DNA from 2 places in the Kaistia geumhonensis genome. Region 1 is predicted to be linked to the other one. Evidence: predicted binding sites of a transcription regulator. Region 1 holds the regulator's gene; the other holds the start of a gene.
The links. The regulator HrcA, encoded in region 1, represses chaperone genes, less so after heat shock. The targets are predictions, from matches to a motif close to GTTAGCACTCNCNNNNNGNGAGTGCTAAC.
Positions count from the first base shown of each region.

Region 2: groES (co-chaperone GroES) is a predicted target of HrcA. The motif match lies at 2,130-2,158, and genes of this name have one in related genera.

Region 1 covers NZ_JAUSWJ010000001.1:2,769,016-2,772,220, reverse strand. The annotation lists gene rdgB (RdgB/HAM1 family non-canonical purine NTP pyrophosphatase) at 1-401, opposite strand, end outside; gene rph (ribonuclease PH) at 398-1,114, opposite strand; gene hrcA (heat-inducible transcriptional repressor HrcA) at 1,239-2,345, shown strand; gene QO015_RS13085 (complex I NDUFA9 subunit family protein) at 2,449-3,205, shown strand, end outside.
Region 2 covers NZ_JAUSWJ010000001.1:1,445,465-1,448,669, forward strand. The annotation lists gene groL (chaperonin GroEL) at 62-1,702, opposite strand; gene groES (co-chaperone GroES) at 1,759-2,073, opposite strand; gene QO015_RS06915 (acyltransferase family protein) at 2,573-3,205, shown strand, end outside.

The sequences.
Region 1 (3,205 bases):
CAGAGCACGGCAACGAAGCGGCCGGTGCGCGCCTCGGGCGACACGGCCTTCGCCAGCTGCAGCTTTTCCTCGACATTGCGCATGGCGCGCGAGAAATCCTTGTCGGAGCCGGCCCAGTCGGCCGAGTAGACCCCGGGCTCCCCGTCGAGGGCGTCGACGCAGAGGCCCGAATCGTCCGAAAGCGCAGGATAGCCCGAGGCGGTGGCCGCCGCGACGGCCTTGATGGTCGCGTTTTCCTCGAAGGTGGTGCCGGTTTCCGGCGGCTCGGGCAGGCCGAGTTCGCCCGCCGACACCGTCTTGAGGCCGAACGGCTTCAGGAGATCGGCGAATTCGCGCAGCTTGCCCTTGTTGTGGGTGGCGACCACCAGCGTGTCGCCGGGCGAAAGACGCGGCCCGCTCATACGCCCATCGCCTTCTTCTGAAGGTCGACGAGTTCGCCGATGCCGGTCTTGGCGAGGGCGAGCATCGCGGTCAGTTCCGCCTCGTCGAACGGCTTGCCCTCGGCCGTGCCCTGGATCTCGACGATGCCGCCGGAGCCGGTCATGACGAAATTGGCGTCGGTCTCGGCCTCCGAATCCTCGTCATAGTCGAGATCGAGCACCGCCTTGCCGCGATAAATGCCGACCGAGACGGCCGCGACGTGGTCGCGGATGACCTTGGGGCCGACCATGTCGCGCGTCTTCATCCACTGGATGCATTCCCACAGCGCGATGAAGCCGCCGGTGACGGAGGCCGTGCGCGTGCCGCCGTCGGCCTGCAGCACGTCGCAGTCGATGGTGATCTGCTTCTCGCCGAGATGGACGAGATCGACCACGGCCCGCAGCGAACGGCCGATCAGGCGCTGGATCTCGAGCGTGCGGCCGCCCTGCTTGCCGGTCGTCGCCTCGCGGCGCATCCGGTCGCCGGTCGAGCGCGGCAGCATGCCGTATTCGGCGGTCACCCAGCCCTTGCCGGAGCCGCGCAGCCAGGACGGCGGCTTCTCCTCGAGGCTCGCCGTGCAGAGCACATGCGTGTCGCCGAAGCGCACCAGGCAGGATCCTTCGGCATGCTTGGCGACGCCGCGTTCGAACGAGACCGGTCGCATGGCATCGGCGGCGCGCTTGGAGGGTCGCATGGGCTTTCCTTGCTGTGGCTGGACCAGTGCTTGTAGCCGCCGAGGCGAGCCGACGCAAAGCCCCGCTTGAAGCGGCGCGGAAAATCGACACTTAATCCCTGTCAGCACATTCGACAGACGAGACATGGCAAGGGATCGATCGGAAACTCAGGGAGAGCGCGGGCCGGCCGAAGGCGGCAGCGCGTCGACTCTGGCGCGGCTCGACCGCCGCTCGCGCGAGATCTTCCGCCGCATCGTCGACACCTATCTCGAGACGGGCGAGCCGCTCGGCTCGCGCAACCTCGCGCGCATCCTGCCGATGGCGCTGTCGCCGGCCTCGATCCGCAACGTGATGGCCGATCTCGAATATCTCGGCCTCATCTATTCGCCGCACACCTCGGCCGGCCGCCTTCCGACCGAAAGCGGCCTCAGGCTCTTCGTCGATGCGATGCTGGAGGTCGGCGATCTCACCACCGAGGAGCGGCGCGACATCGAGACCCGCGTCGCCGCCGGCGGCCAGCGGCCGGTCGACGATCTCCTCGCCGATGCGAGCCGCATGCTGTCGGGCCTCTCGCGCGGCGCCGGTGTCGTGCTCGCCTCCAAGTCGGACCAGCGGCTGAAGCAGGTCGAGTTCCTGCGCCTCGAGCCGAACCGCGCGCTCGTCGTGCTGGTCGGCGAGGACGGCTCGGTCGAGAACCGGCTGATCGACATCGAGCCGGGCACCACGCCCTCGACGCTGGTTGAGGCGGCCAACTACATCAATGCCCATCTGCGCGGCCGCAGCCTCTCGGAGGCCCGCAGCGAGCTGCAGCTGCGCCAGGAGAGCATGCGCGCCGAGCTCGACCAGCTGACGGCCCGGCTCGTCGACCAGGGGCTCGCGAGCTGGGCGTCGGTCGGCGGCAACCGGCCGGAAACGCTCATCGTGCGCGGGCAGGCCAATCTGCTCGACGATGTCCGCGCCGCCGAGGATCTCGAGCGCATCCGCCTGCTCTTCGACGATATCGAGACGCAGCGCGAGCTGATCGGCCTTCTCGGCAGCGCCGAGGAAGGCGAGGGCGTGCGCATCTTCATCGGCTCGGAGAACAAGCTGTTCTCGCTGTCCGGCTCCTCGCTCGTCGTCTCGCCCTATCGCGATTCCGAGAGCCGCGTCGTCGGCGTGCTCGGCGTCATCGGGCCGACGCGGCTCAACTATGCCCGCATCGTGCCGATGGTCGACTACACCGCCAAGCTGGTGGGCCGGCTGATCCGCTGAAACGGCCGCGCGGCGCGACCCGATGGCGCCTCGACACTGCCGCTGCCACAGACTATTGGAAGGGTTCGAGACAGTCGGCAGGACAGGGCGGCAGGAGCGGAGCATGACGGCGCAGACGGGCAAGCTGGTCACGATCTTCGGCGGGTCCGGTTTCATCGGACGCCATGCGGTCCGTGCGCTGGCGAAGCGTGGCTGGCGGATCCGCGTCGCGGTGCGGCGGCCCGATCTCGCCGGCCATGTGCAGCCGCTCGGCGCCGTCGGCCAGATCATGCCGGTGCAGGCCAATCTCCGCTATCGCTGGTCGGTCGACCGAGCGGTCGAGGGCGCCGACGCCGTCGTCAATCTCGTCGGCATCCTTTCCGAGAGCGGCCGGCAGAGCTTCAACGCCGTGCAGGCCTTCGGCGCCCGCGCCGTGGCCGAGGCGACCCGCGCCGCCGGCATCGCCAATCTCGTCCAGATGTCGGCGCTCGGCGCCCATCCGGATTCGCAGTCGCTCTATGCGAAGAGCAAGGCCGAGGGCGAGGCAGCGGCGCTGGAGACGGTGCCCGGCGCGGTCGTTCTGCGCCCCTCGATCGTGTTCGGCCCCGAGGACAAGTTCTTCAACCGCTTCGCCGACCTGACGCGCTACCTGCCGGCGCTGCCGCTCATCGGCGGCGGCACGACGAAGTTCCAGCCGGTCTTCGTCGGCGACGTCGCCGAGGTGATCGCCCGCGCGGTCGACGGGACGGTCGAGGGCGGCAGGATCTACGAGCTCGGCGGCCCGGAGGTGAAGACCTTCCGCGAATGCCTGGAGCTGATCCTGTCGGAGATCGGCCGCAGCCGGCCGCTGGTGTCGCTGCCCTGGGGCATCGCCCGCGCTC
Region 2 (3,205 bases), 1.3 Mb from region 1:
CAAAAGAAAAGGGCGCGGCTCGCGCCGCGCCCTTCCCCGAACTCTTTGCGGATCGGACTTCTTAGAAGTCCATGCCGCCCATGCCGCCGCCGCCCGGCATCGCCGGAGCGCCGGAAGCCGGCTTCGGCAGATCGGCGATGAGGGCCTCGGTGGTGACGATCAGCGAAGCGACCGAAGCGGCGTCCTGCAGGGCAGTGCGCACGACCTTGGTCGGGTCGATGATGCCGGTCGCGACGAGGTCGACATACTCTTCCGACTGTGCGTCGAAGCCGAAGGTCTCGGACTTGCTCTCGAGAACCTTGGAGACGACGATCGAACCCTCGACGCCGGCGTTCTCGGCGATCTGGCGGATCGGCGACTCGAGCGCCTTCAGCACGATCTTGATGCCGGCCTCGATGTCCGAGTTGTCGCTCTTCAGCTTCTCGACGGCCTTCTTGGCGCGGAGCAGCGCCGAGCCACCGCCCGGAACGATGCCTTCCTCGACCGCGGCGCGGGTAGCGTTCAGCGCGTCGTCGACGCGGTCCTTGCGCTCCTTCACCTCGACTTCGGTCGCGCCGCCGACGCGGATCACCGCGACGCCGCCAGCGAGCTTGGCGAGACGCTCCTGCAGCTTCTCACGGTCGTAGTCCGAGGTGGTCTCCTCGATCTGCGCCTTGATCTGCGAAACGCGGCCCTCGATCTCCTTCTTCTTGCCTGCGCCGTCGACGATGGTCGTGTTCTCCTTGGAGATCGTGACCTTCTTGGCGCGGCCGAGCATGGCGAGCGAGACATTCTCGAGCTTGATGCCGAGATCCTCGGAGATCACCTGGCCAGCGGTGAGGATCGCGATGTCCTCGAGCATGGCCTTGCGGCGGTCACCGAAGCCCGGGGCCTTGACGGCCGCGACCTTGAGGCCGCCACGGAGCTTGTTGACGACGAGCGTGGCCAGAGCCTCGCCCTCGACGTCCTCGGAGATGATGAGGAGCGGCTTGCCCGACTGGACGACGGCCTCGAGCACCGGCAGCATCGACTGCAGGTTCGAGAGCTTCTTCTCGTGCAGGAGGATGAACGGATCGTCGAGCTCCGTGACCATCTTCTCGGCATTGGTGATGAAGTAGGGCGAGAGATAGCCGCGGTCGAACTGCATGCCCTCGACGACCTCGAGCTCGGTCTCGGCGGTCTTGGCTTCCTCGACGGTGATGACGCCCTCGTTGCCGACCTTCTGCATCGCCGAAGCGATCATCTGGCCGACTTCCTTCTCGCCATTGGCGGAGATGGTGCCGACCTGGGCGACTTCCTCGGAGGTCTTGATCTTCTTCGAGCGCTTCTCGAGATCCTTGACGGCCTCGGTGACCGCGAGGTCGATGCCGCGCTTCAGATCCATCGGGTTCATGCCGGCGGCAACCGCCTTGGCGCCTTCCTTCACGATCGCCTGGGCGAGGACCGTGGCGGTCGTGGTGCCGTCACCGGCCTTGTCGTTGGTCTTCGAGGCGACCTCGCGCAGCAGCTGCGCGCCGAGGTTCTCGAACTTGTCCTCGAGCTCGATCTCCTTGGCGACGGAGACGCCGTCCTTGGTGATGCGGGGAGCGCCGAACGACTTCTCGATCACGACGTTGCGGCCCTTCGGACCCAGCGTGACCTTCACGGCGTTGGCGAGGATATCCACGCCGCGCAGCATCTTTTCGCGCGCATCGGCGGAGAATTTTACTTCCTTGGCAGCCATTTGCCTTATCCTTCAGTTACAGACGGGACAATAAAAAACCGCGTTAAGGGATGCCCTTACGCGGCCTTCTTGCCGGCAGACTTCGTCTCGATCACGCCGAGAATGTCGGACTCTTTCATGATCAGGAGATCTTCGCCGTCGATCTTCACCTCGGTGCCCGACCACTTGCCGAACAGGATGCGATCGCCAGCCTTGACGTCGAGCGCGACCAGCTTGCCGGCCTCATCACGAGCGCCCGGACCGACGGCCACGACCTCGCCCTCCTGCGGCTTCTCCTTGGCGGTGTCGGGGATGATGATGCCGCCCTTGGTCTTCTCTTCGCCTTCGAGGCGACGGACGACGACGCGGTCATGCAGAGGACGGAAACCCATCTTACTTCTCTCCTCGCGTGGAGGCTCCCCATGGGAGCCCGAATGAAACGGGGGCTGTTAGCACTCGTCAATTACGAGTGCCAAAGCGCGCCGTCGATCTAGGAGCCCCCCCGCCCCTTGTCAAGGAGACCGCAAGGCGCCGCGGCGAGGATTTTTTCGCGAAGTCGCGAGTCGGCGTGGCGATAGCGGATGTTCAAGGCGGGACGATGTCAGCCACTGTCCCGCCCCGTCATCTAGCGGCGCTGCTCAATAGCCCATGTTGACTGGCCGGGCCGACAAAGCTGCATTAATGCACCAACGGCCGCCAAAAGGTTTCACGCGACGAGCCAACGCCCTCTTGATGCTGGCGAGCCGCAGCCGGCCCGCGTAATGTTGCAGTGCACACGCCATGATGCAGCGACGGATGTGAGCGAAATCACGAGGACGCCAAGGCGCGCCTCCTGTCGAGCTTGCGACATCGCAACGGATGTTATTGCCTTGTCACCCGTTTGGAGCGGAAATGACTGCCCGATACAGACCGGAGATTGATGGTCTTCGAACCGTCGCGGTTCTATCTGTCATCATCTATCATCTCGAGATACCGCTCGGCTCTTCGTTCCTGCTGCATGGCGGATTCCTGGGCGTCGATATCTTCTTCGTTCTGTCCGGCTACCTCATCGGCGGAATCATCCTGAGGGAACTGCAGGATACCGGCCGCTTCAGCTTCTCCAATTTCTACGCAAGGCGTATCCGCCGCATCTTTCCGGAGCTGATCTTCGTCATCCTGGTCAGCATTCCCGTGGCCTGGGCGATCCTGCTGCCGTCGGAACTCGTCCGGTTTGCCACGTCGATCATCTCGGCGCTCGGCTTCTTCAGCAACTTCTACTGGTATCAGGAACTCGGCGAGTACGGTGCCCAGTCAGGCCTCCTGCAGCCGTTCCTGCATACGTGGAGCCTGTCGATCGAGGAGCAGTTCTACGTCGTCTTCCCCGTACTCCTGATCGTCCTCTACAAGATCAAGTCGGGAAAATGGATCGGACCGGCGCTGATCGCCCTGATCCTGATCAGTCTCGTCCTCTGCCAGTTCACGACCTTCATCAAGCCGCCTCTTTCCTTCTTTTCCCCGGTCAGCCGCGCCTGGGAACTGCTCGCG